DNA from 3 places in the Microbacterium sp. nov. GSS16 genome. Region 2 is predicted to be linked to each of the others. Evidence: predicted binding sites of a transcription regulator. Region 2 holds the regulator's gene; each other region holds the start of a gene.
What was found. The regulator LexA, encoded in region 2, represses DNA repair genes until DNA is damaged. The targets are predictions, from matches to a motif close to TCGAACANNTGTTCGA.

Region 1 (3,843 bases), 250 kb from region 2:
CGGCGCGGCGCTGATCACGCCTCGAAAGTCCGACGCGCGATCAGCTCGCGGCGCTCTTCTGCGCCCACACGTCGCGGATGACGTTCTCGAACGCCTCGGGCGGCTGAGCGCCGCTCACGCCGTACTGTCCGTCGATGACGAAGAAGGGCACGCCGTTGATACCGTAGGCGCGAGCCTGTGCCTGATCGGCGCGGACGGCGTCGAGGTAGGCATCGGATTCCAGCGCTGAGCGCGCCTCTCCGGCATCCAGCCCCACCTCCTCGGCGAGGGCGGCCAGATCGTCGATCCGGCCCACATGCCTGCCTTCGGTGAAGTAGGCCGACATGAGCCTCTCCTTCATCTCGTGCTGCAGGCCCTTCTCCTTCGCGAAGTGCAGCAGCTCGTGCGCCTTGACGGTGTTCGTGTGCTGCAGCAGGTCGAAGCGGTACTCGAGCCCGGCTCCCGCGGCCACGGTCGTCACATGTCCGAGCATCTGCTCGACCTGCTCGCGGGGCATGCCCTTGTGTCCGGCGAGGAAGTCGATCTCGTCGCCGTCGAAGTCGACAGGGGTGTCGGGTGAGAGCTCGAACGAGTGGAAGGTGACTCGCACCTGCGGTGCGTCGTCATCGCCTGCTGTCGCGGCGAGCCCCTTCTCGAGATTGCGCTTGCCGATGTAGCACCACGGGCAGGCGATGTCGGACCAGATGTCGATGGAGATGGGTTCGCTCACATCAGTTGACAACCGCATGCCCCTGTACGCATATTCCCGATCGGATAGCCTTCACTGGTGTTCACCGCCGACGATGCTCCTGCCCTGCACCGCTCGCGGGTGCTGATCGCTGGCGTGACGGGTGCGGGAAAGACCACTCTCGCCAAGCGCCTCGCCGAGATCTGGAACCTGCGTCACGTAGAGATCGACGCCCTCTTCCACGGGCCCGGCTGGACACCCCGCCCCGAGTTCACAGGCGACGTGCGCGCCTTCGCCGCGGAGCAGAGCTGGGTCACCGAGTGGCAGTACACGAGCCGCGGCACCGAGGCTATCCTCGCCCCGCGTGCAGAACTCGTGCTCTGGCTCGACTACCCCTACCGGGTCGTCCGTGCGCGCCTCGTGCGCCGCACGGTCGCTCGTCAGCTGCTGCGGACCGAGCTGTGGAACGGCAACCGGGAGCGCGGAATCACGAACATGTTCCGCCGCGATGCGACGGACAACATCCTGCTGTGGCAGACGAGAACCCTGCACAAGTGGGCGGAGCGGATGCCGGACGTCGAGGTGCGGCATCCGCATCTGACCGTCGTGCGTTTCCGGCATCCCCGTGAGACCCAGCGCTGGCTCGCGCGGGTCGCCGCAGCCGGTTCCTGAGCGCGGGTTCGCGAGATCGGTCGCATCGATCGCCGATGCGACCGGTCAGCCCCGCCTTTCCTCAACGGATGCGATGCGCCCGGAGGGAATGTCGGAGGTACGTTCTAATGTTCTCGTATGGCCACCACATCGGTTGATCCGTTCGTCCGGCAGCGCGAGCTGCTGGTCGAGTGGCTCGACGTGCGCGCCGAGATCAATCGCCTCGAGGAGCGGGCGGCGACGCTGCTGGCGCAGCGCGTGGAGGTGATGGATGCCGATGTCGCGGCCGCTCCGATGCACCGCGAGGCGATCCGCCGGTCGATCGTGGCGGAGTACTCCGCAGCCGGGCGGATGGCGAAGGTCACCGTCGAGCAGGCATTCACGGATGCCCGCGCCCTGTGCGATGACTTCCCGAACCTGCGCGCCTCGTTCGCCGCAGGGCGGGTCAGCGCCGCGCACGTGCGGGAGATCCTTCGTGCGGCAGGCCCCCTGATCCAGGCGCGCAGCGCCGGCGCGGCGACTGAGGCGGAGTGGGCGCTGTACGAGGCGGCGGCTCTGGAGTTCGCCGAGACCGAAGCACCCGCCCGAACCCGGGCTCACGTGCGGCAGCTCGTCGCGGCGCTCGTGCCGCAGACAGTGGCCGAGCGCCATCGGGCTGCGACGGCGGAGCAGGTCGTGAGCGTGCGAGAGCTCGACGATGAGATGTCTCTGCTTCAGGCCATCGTGCCCACCTATAAGGCCGTCGCCATCCTCGACCGTCTCACCAAGATGGGCCGCGCGCAGAGACAGCACCCCGACAACCGCACCCCCACCCTCCCCGTCGACGTCGACGTCGACGCCGACCTCGAATTCGAAGCTGCCCGCGCCGAAGCCGAAGCCGCCGCGAGGGCGGCTGCTTCCGCCCGGGCGATCTCCACCACCGGCGACATCTGCACGGCCGAATCGGCCGACCCGTTCGACCCGTTCGACCCGTTCGACCCGTTCGATGTTCCCGGAGCGGGGGAGGCGTACGACGACGCGATGGAGCGCATCATCGCCGCAGGTCCGGTCGTGATCCAGATCCCGATCGACGGCCGAGGGTTGGACGAGATCCGCACCGAACTGCTCTGCGACCTGCTGCTCAGTGCCACCCCGAGCGAGATCATGGGCACGGGGCTCGACAACATCCACGCCCGCATTCAGGTCACAGTCGCTGCGACCACCCTCACCGGCGCAGACGATCGCCCCGCCCAACTCGACGGGCACGGCAGCCTGCACCCCGACATCGCCCGCCGACTCGCCGGAAGCTCCACCGGATGGACGCGGTTGTTCCTCGACCCGACCGGACTCGTCACCGAGACCGACACCTACACCCCGACCGAGCCGATGCGCCGATTCCTGCGCGCCCGCGATCAGCACTGCCGTTTCCCCGGGTGCCGCATGCCCGTCCACCGCTGCGAATCGGACCACACCATCGACTGGGCCCTCGGCGGCCCCACTCGCACCGACAACCTCGCCCATCTCTGCCTCACTCACCATGCGCTGAAGCACCCGGACATACCGGAGGAGTTCCGCTGGACCGCCCGGCAGCTGCCCGACTGGTCGCTCGAGTGGACCAGCCCCGCCGGACGCACGCACCGCGATACCCCGCCGCGTCGCGTCATGTTCGTGCCCAGCGGGCCTTGGCCACCCGAAGCGGAGCACGAGCAGGCCGGCGAAGACGCGCAACGCGCCCCTGGCCCGCCGGGCCGTTCGGGCGCGCACAGCGAGTGGCCCGTGCAGAACGACACCCCGCCCTGGGAGGCGACTGACACGTGAAGCGGCCGTCCTGAGCGCACCCGCTTCAGACGGAGCGCTGACGGGATGGCCAGGAGCGAGCGCTGACGGCACAAGCGAACTCCGACGGAATCACCAGAAGCGAGCGCTGACGGCACAAGCGAACTCTGACGGAATCTCCAGAAGCGAGCGCTGAGAGGATCGCCACCCTCGAGCGCCGACGGGAACGCCACAAGCGAACGCCGACGGAAGCGCTAGAGGGAAGCGCCAGACAGGACCCTCAGATCGAGGCGTCGGGCATGTCGACCGCGCCGCCGAAGCGACGATCGCGCGACAGGTAGATCTCGATGGCCCGCCAGAGCTCGGCACGGGAGAAGTCGGGCCAGAGCGTGTCGAGGAAGACCATCTCGGCATAGGCGGCCTGCCAGAGCAGGAAGTTCGACGTGCGCTGCTCACCCGAACTGCGCAGGAAGAGATCGACGTCGGGCATGTCCGGAACGTACAGGTGCTTGCGGATCTGCTTCTCCGTGATGGCGCTGGGGCGCATCCTGCCCGCCTTGACCTCCTCCGCCATCGCCCGCATGGCGTCGACGAGCTCGACTCGGCCGCCGTAGTTCACGCACATGGTCAGGGTGAGCACGTCGTTGTCCCTGGTGAGCTGCTCGGCGAATTGCAGCTCTTTGATGACCGATCCCCACAGCCGAGGCTTGCGTCCGGCCCACCGCACGCGCACTCCCCATTCGTTGAGCTGATCGCGTCGACGATGCAGC
Region 2 (3,843 bases):
AATCGCTGCCGGTCGACACCGCGACCCTCGCTGACGCGGCAGCCCGCGCGCTCGCGGTTCTGGGCGGTGCGAGCGAGCGCCCGCAGATCTTTGTCGCCGCCCCGTACGCGGCGCTCGGCGCGACACTCGACGTGCTGGCCGCCGCACCTGTCGAGGCGATCGGCATCGACCTTGTGCGTGGCGAGGTGCCGGCAGCGCTCCCCGCGCTCGAGGGCAAGACGCTCGTCGGCGGAGTGATCGACGGGCACAACATCTGGCGCGGCGACCTCGATGCCGCGTTCGCGAAGCTCGAGGCGCTGCGCGACCTCGGAGCGGCTGCGCTGTCGGCATCCACCTCGACCTCGCTGCTGCACGTCCCCCACGACGTCGACGACGAGACGGCCCTGGACGCCCGTCTGGTCTCGTGGCTCGCCTTCGCCGACCAGAAGGTCGGCCAGGTCGTCACCCTCGCGCAGGGTCTTGGCCAGGGCCGGGATGCGATCGCCGACGCTCTCGACGCGGCATCCGCCGCCCTGGCCGACCGGCACGACGCCCCCGGCGTGCGCGACGGTGCCGTGCGCGCCCGCGAGGTCGCCGAGGCGGAGTACTCACGCGTGTCGTACGCCGAGCGCGAGAGCGCGCAGCAGGCGCTGAACCTGCCCGCCCTTCCGCTGACGACGATCGGCTCGTTCCCGCAGACCGGCGACATCCGTCGGGCCCGCGCCCAGTTCCTGCGCGGCGAACTGCCCGCCGACGACTACGACGACTTCCTGCGCCGCGAGATCGACCAGGTCGTCGCCCTGCAGGAGGAGCTCGGCCTCGACGTGCTCGTGCACGGCGAGCCCGAGCGCAACGACATGGTGCAGTACTTCGCAGAGCACCTCGACGGATTCGCCGTCACCCAGCACGGCTGGGTGCAGTCGTACGGTTCGCGCGCCACCAGGCCCTCGATCCTGTGGGGCGATGTGTCGCGCCCCGCGCCGATCACGGTGTCGTGGGCGTCGTACGCGCAGTCGCTGAGCGTCAAGCCGGTCAAGGGCATGCTGACCGGCCCGGTCACGATCCTCGCGTGGTCGTTCGTGCGCGACGACCAGCCGCTCGGCCAGACCGCCAACCAGGTCGCGCTCGCACTGCGTGACGAGATCACCGATCTCGAGGCCGCTGGGATCGCCATCATCCAGGTCGACGAGCCGGCGCTGCGCGAGCTGCTTCCGCTGAAGGCGGCGGAGCAGGCGGACTACCTCGACTGGTCGGTGCGCTCGTTCCGGCTGGCGACCGGCGGCGCCGCAGCGGGCACGCAGATCCACACCCACCTCTGCTACTCGGAGTTCGGCGTCGTGATCGACGCGATTCGCGCGCTCGATGCCGACGTGACCTCGATCGAGGCGGCCCGCAGCCGCATGGAGGTCGTCGCCGACATCGCCCGCTTCGGATTCGACCATGGGGTGGGCCCTGGGGTCTACGACATCCACTCGCCGCGCGTGCCCAGCGTCGAGGAGATCGAGGCGCTGCTGCGTCGCGCCGTCGACGAGCTGCCGCTGCGGCAGCTGTGGGTCAACCCCGACTGCGGTCTGAAGACCCGCGCGTACGAGGAGACCGTGCAGTCGCTGCGCAACATCGTCGAGGCCACCCGACGCGTCCGGGAGGACGTTTCGGCCGCCGTCTGAGACGCGTTCACGACGAAGAGGCGCCCCTTCCGATCGGGAAGGGGCGCCTCTTCGTCGTGTGCGCGATCAGACCGCGCGAAGCACCGCGACGACCTTGCCGAGCACGACGGCCTCGTCGCCGAGGATGGGTTCGAACGCCGAGTTGCGGGGGAGGAGCCAGGTGTGACCATCGCGGCGGCGGAACGTCTTCACCGTCGCCTCACCGTCGATCATGGCCGCGACGATCTCGCCGTTCTCGGCGTTGTTCTGCGTGCGCACGACGACCCAGTCCCCGTCGCAGATCGCCGCGTCGATCATCGACTCGCCGTTGACCTTGAGCATGAACAGGTCGCCCTTGCCGACCAGCTGCCTGGGAAGCGGGAAGATCTCCTCCACCTGCTGGTCGGCGGTGATCGGCACTCCGGCGGCGATCTGCCCGACGAGCGGCACGAGTGCCGCGTCGCCCACCGCGGGGGCGGTGTCGGCCGGGTTCTCGGCACCGCTGCCGGGGAGATCGATCAGAACCTCCATGGCGCGGGTCTTGCCGGGATCACGGCGCAGGTAGCCGCTGAGCTCGAGCTGCCCGAGCTGGTGCGTCACGCTGGAGAGCGACTTGAGACCGACGGCGTCGCCGATCTCGCGCATGCTCGGCGGGTAGCCGTGGCGCGCGATCGAGCTCTGGATCACCTCGAGGATGGCCATCTGCTTCGGGCTGAGGCTCTTGCGCCGACGCGTGCGGGGAGCCTCGGCTGCGGTCTCAGGGGTGTCGCTCATGGGTGCTCCTTCATGCCCTCACACGGTGCGGATCCGCGTCGTCGCGGGGATCCGATTCGAATGTCGGTGGCCCATGGTGGGCTGACTTCATCGAAACCGTATCCGAGTTCTCTCGCGAAACGGAAGATCTGTTCGAGCGTGTCGCGCAACCAGCGGCCTTCGATTCGAAGAATCCTTGACAGATGTTCGATATCGAAGATAGATTCGGAACGTAGCTTCGCATCCGGCATCCCCGGCCGGATGCCGGATGCGAAAGCTGCATCACCTCCGCCTGACAGCGGGGAGAGTGAAGAGGAGCATCACGTGAGCACGATCAGCATCCAGGCCCCCCTGACCGTCCCGGTCGCGGCCGCTGCGCGGCGTTCTGTCCCGACCCGGCTGCGTCTCACCGCGCGCGGTCGCCGTCTGCTCGCCACCCTCGCCGCAGCGCCCGTCATCGCCGGCATCACCGTCTCGCTGCTGGCGGGCGGCTCGGCCCTCGCCTCCGGTGAGAGCGACCCCGTCGCCTTCGAGACCGTGACGGTGCTGCCCGGCGACACGCTGTGGTCGATCGCGGCTGAGGCCGCCCCCGCCTCCGACCCCCGCGAGGTCATCGACGACATCAGGCGTCTCAACAACCTGAGCTCGGGCATGATCCAGGTCGGCGCGTCGATCGCGATCCCGACCGAGTACGCCGACTGATCGCGCCGACTGAGGGCGCACTCCGCCCGAGGCCACTCGGCATGGGCGGACGGGCAAAGGTGCACCGTCATCCGCGGCGGCGTCCTTCGTGCGCGGCCTACGATGGAGCATGTGACATCCCTCGATGAGCTGCCCCTCCGCGCCGACCTGCGCGGGCTCACGCCGTACGGTGCCCCGCAGGTGCCGCTTCCTGTCGCTCTGAACGTCAACGAGAACACGCATCCGGTTCCCGACGAGATCGCCAGCGACATCCTCGACGACATCGCGCTTGCACTGCGAGACGTCAACCGCTACCCCGACCGTGAGTTCACCTCGCTGCGCGAGGCGTTCGCGGAGTACCTCGGCCACGGGCTCGCCGCAGAGCAGATCTGGGCGGGCAACGGCTCGAACGAGGTGCTGCAGCACATCATGCAGGCGTTCGGCGGCCCAGGCCGGACGGCGTTCGGATTCGCGCCCACCTACTCGATGTACCCGCTGATCACGCAGGGCACCGGTGCGCGCTGGATCGCCGGCACGCGGCACGACGACTTCACCATCGACCCGGATGACGCCGCACGGCAGGTCGCCGACGTCGACCCCGACGTCGTCATCCTCTGCACCCCGAACAACCCCACGGGAACGCCGCTCGGGCTGGAGGTCATCGAGGCGGTGTACGAGGCGGCACGCGGGGTCGTCATCGTCGATGAGGCCTACCAGGAGTTCGCCCCGCACGACGCGCCGTCCGCGCTCACGCTGCTCGACGGGCGTCCTCGGCTCGCGGTAT
Region 3 (3,843 bases), 950 kb from region 2:
GTTGCGCGAGTGCGTCGAGGCGCTTTGAGTAGGTCGGGTTTGCGCTAAGCACGTCGCGGTCCCACTTAGTGCGCCGAGGGTACCGGATGGGTCCAGGTTGCGCTGAGTGCATCGGACGCGCGCCGAGCCGTCACTGATGCCACCCCCGCCGGGAGGAGATCATGGACCGCTGAGGACGCATCCTCAGGCCGCGGGTCTGAACCGCTTCGGGGGCGGGTCGATGCCGGCCCAGGCAGCTGTCAGCGCTGCGCGAGGAGGAAGCGGCACGGCTGGTCGGCGTCCCGGCGGGTGGAGGAGGAAGTCATCCCGGCCGTCACGTGTGATCCGCCAGCCGCCGTGATGCAGCTGCATATGGTGGTGTCTGCAGAGCAGGATTCCGCGGTCGATATCGGTACGACCACCATCGCGGTGCCACTCGTCGATGTGGTGGGCTTCGCCGTACGAAGCCGCGCGATCGCAACCTCGCCAGCGGCATCCGCCATCTCTGATCGCCAGAGCGATGCGCTGCTTCGGTGTGAAGAGGCGGTGCTCTCGCCCGACGTTGAGCGGATCGCCGGTCGGGTCGACATCGACCGGCACAGTTCCGCTCTCGCAGATGCGGTGGTCGACGGCCGACTGCGGCAGCGAGTGGTTGAAGTCTTCCGTGCGGGCGCTGATCGGCTGCCCGGCGGAGTCGATCACCCGTACGACGCGAACGGCCGCCTGCCGGGTGCCGAAGACAGCAGTCGCGTCGGCGAGCGCCCCGGCGCGCAGCAGATCGAACAGCAGGTCGTAGCTGAGCTGATCGTTGGTACGAGGATCGTCGACGAGGTCCTGTCCTCGGCGCACCTCTGCGGAGTCGATGAATCGGGGCCCTCCGCGTCGCGGCCGCAGCGCCGCATCGCGGATAGCTCGCACCCACGCGGCACCGTCGTCCTCGAAATCGATGCGACCCCGTTCCACGCCGTCCGCGTCGGTCCAGAGTCGGAATGCGCGGCGCTCATAGCGCTCGGCGAATCGGCGCTCCGCACCGTCCGGATCGAGCTGGTCGCGGATCGCCCTGGACTGGATACGCAACTCCTCCACGGTGCGGGCGGTGGCGTCGGCGATCAGCTGCTCCGCCGCCGCGCTCCACGCCGCGTGAGTGTCGTGTTCTTCATCCACAGGGTGGCCCAGCCCGCGCTGAATGGCGTCGTGCTGTGCGGGGGAGAGGGCGCCGCGCAGCAGAGCGGCCGACAGCGGCGCGTGCCACGGCAGTCGCGGTGTCTCGGTTGTCGAGACATCCGTCAGATCTCGTGACTGCGTCGACGAATCCCGCTCGGCATCTCCACCGGGTTGGGACGGATCAGCCTCGAGCACGGAAAGGCCGAGGCGCACCTGCCGTTGCGCCTCGGTGCTGCTGACTCCGGTGATGTCCTGCAGCATGGCGGCCGGTGTGCGGTGTCCCAGTTCTTGCGCGAGCCCGTCCTGACCGGCGTCGCGACGGGAGCGTTTGGCGGCGATACCGGCCGCGACGATGCCGATCCGTTCGACGCCGCGCACGAGTGTGGCCACAGCAGTCACCGTGTCGACCAACTCGGTCGTCCCGAAGGCCGACATCCGAACCGGCAGGTCCTCCGGAGTCACATCGTCGCCGAACAGATCGCGCAGCGCAGCGACCTGGGCGTCGATGTCGGTGAAGAGGGCCATGACTCCATTGTGAGCGTGGCCACAGACATTCGAACAAAAATACGGGCCGGGAACCAGCTCGAGAAATCACTAAACGGTAACGAAAGGCGGATGGTGGGAGGTGGCGAACGGGCTCAATAACCACATCCGCACGCACCATTGCGCGGGTTACGACTCATTGCGGAATGCGCTCCGCACCTGCGGCGCCCTTCTCCCCGCACCGTGATCGTCGAATCTCGACGCGCGCGACGCAACTCTCGCGTCGGGAGAGAACTCGCGGCTGATCGAGAGGTCCGCGAGTTCTCGCCGTCGTCGACGGATGGCCTCGCTCAGCCCTTCAGCCGCGCGATCCACGCCTCGACGTCGTCCGTCGTGCGGGGGATGTCAGCCGAGAGGTTCACGGCACCGTCGGCCGTCATCAGGATGTCGTCCTCGATGCGCACACCGATGCCTCGCAGCTCTTCGGGCACGGTGAGATCGTCGATCTGGAAGTACAGGCCCGGCTCGATCGTGAAGACCATGCCCTCTTCGAGCACGCCGTCGTAGTACATCTCCCGCCGCGCCTGTGCGCAGTCGTGCACGTCGATGCCGAGGTGGTGCGAGGTGCCGTGCACCATGTACCGACGGTGCTGGCCGCCCTTGTCGGCGTCGAGAGCCTCTTCGGCCGACACAGGCAGCACGCCCCATTCGGCGGTGCGCGTGGCGATGACCTCCATCGCGGCTTCGTGCACGCTGCGGAACTTCACGCCCGGCTTCGCCGCGGCGAATGCGGCGTCCGCGGCCTCGAGCACGACCTCGTACACGCGGCGCTGCACCTCTGAGAAGGTTCCGTTCACCGGCAGGGTGCGGGTGATGTCGGCGGTGTACTGGCTGTCGACCTCGACGCCGGCGTCGATGAGGATCAGGTCTCCCGGCACCACCGCGCCGTCGTTGCGCGTCCAGTGCAGGTAGCACGCGTGGTGGCCCGATGCGGCGATGGTGTCGTAGCCCTCCCAGTGCCCGTCGCTGCGGGCGCGCTGGTGGAACACGCCCTCGACGATCCGCTCCCCGCGAGGGTGGGCCACGGCGCGGTCGAAGTCGCGGATGATGTCGTCGAATCCGGATGCCGTGACGGCCACCGCGTGGCGCATCTCGGCGACCTCGAACTCGTCCTTCACGAGACGCAGCTCGGAGACGAAGCGGGTGAGCTCCTCGTCGGCGTCGACGACGAGGTCATCGTCTCCGGCGACGAAGGAGTCGACGTGAGCGGTCGCGACGTCGAGGTCGGCGGCGACGCCGGCGAGCGACGGGCGCGGCCCGATCCAGAACTCGCCGATCGTGGCATCCGAGTAGAACTCGCTGGTGGTGCGGTCGGCGCGCTCGCGGAAGTAGAGGGTGATGTCGTGGCCGTTCTCGGTCGGCTCGAAGACGAGCAGCGAATCGGGCTCGGACTCGTTCGCCCATCCGGTCAGATGCACGAAGGCCGAGTGCGCGCGGAACGGGTAGTCGGTGTCGTTGCTGCGCTGCTTGAACGATCCGGCCGGCACGACGAGGCGCTTGCCGGGGAAGGCCGCCGACACCTTGGCGCGGCGAGCGGCGGCGTACGGCGCCTGGGCGCGTGCGGCGGGCATGGACTCGGGGCGATCGGCCCACCCGGTCGAGATGGTGTCGAGGAATCCTCGGGGGAACGGCTGCTTGCGGGGGTTCTTCTCCGCTGCGACAGTCTCGGCGGGGGTCTCGACGGCGGCGTCGGTGTCTGCGCTGGTCATGCATCCATCCTCTCACCCGTCGCGGACACGATGCCCGCTACCGGCCGGCCCGCTCCAGCTGTGCGATGACCGCCCGGTGGTCGCTGCCGCCCGACTCCTCGAGCACGAGGGTTCCGGTGGCCTTCCACTCCGGGCTCGACATGATGTGGTCGATCGGAGCGCCGGCCAGGCGCGGGAGGTCAGCGGGCCATGTGCCGATCATGCCGTTGCCGGTGCTGGCCGCGGCATCCACGCAGCGGCCCATGGTGCCGCCCTCCGAGCCGAACGACGCCATGTGATCGAGGGTCGCGTTGAAGTCGCCGGCGAGGATGAACTCGCCCTCCGGGCACTGGTCGGCGATCCACTCCAGATCCGATCGCCACTGCGACATGGCGTCTTCTCGGGGGGCCACGGCGTGCACGGCGACGATGGTCGGACCGGTGCCGTCGACCGGCATCGCCACCGCACT

Region 1: the regulator LexA is predicted to act here: its motif matches at 1,431-1,446, upstream of PGB26_RS09855 (HNH endonuclease signature motif containing protein).
Region 3: the regulator LexA is predicted to act here: its motif matches at 1,698-1,713, upstream of PGB26_RS13175 (HNH endonuclease signature motif containing protein).

Annotation. Positions count from the first base shown of each region.
Region 1 is NZ_CP116338.1:2,068,227-2,072,069, reverse strand. Features, by position in the region: gene PGB26_RS09870 (glutathione peroxidase) at 1-14, shown strand, start outside; gene PGB26_RS09865 (DsbA family oxidoreductase) at 41-709, opposite strand; gene PGB26_RS09860 (AAA family ATPase) at 767-1,339, shown strand; gene PGB26_RS09855 (HNH endonuclease signature motif containing protein) at 1,457-3,115, shown strand; gene PGB26_RS09850 (isoprenyl transferase) at 3,354-3,843, opposite strand, start outside.
Region 2 is NZ_CP116338.1:1,819,944-1,823,786, forward strand. Features, by position in the region: gene metE (5-methyltetrahydropteroyltriglutamate--homocysteine S-methyltransferase) at 1-1,646, shown strand, start outside; gene lexA (transcriptional repressor LexA) at 1,713-2,399, opposite strand; gene PGB26_RS08665 (LysM peptidoglycan-binding domain-containing protein) at 2,703-3,080, shown strand; gene PGB26_RS08670 (histidinol-phosphate transaminase) at 3,183-3,843, shown strand, end outside.
Region 3 is NZ_CP116338.1:2,771,947-2,775,789, reverse strand. Features, by position in the region: gene PGB26_RS13175 (HNH endonuclease signature motif containing protein) at 184-1,668, opposite strand; gene PGB26_RS13170 (aminopeptidase P family protein) at 1,977-3,395, opposite strand; gene PGB26_RS13165 (endonuclease/exonuclease/phosphatase family protein) at 3,433-3,843, opposite strand, start outside.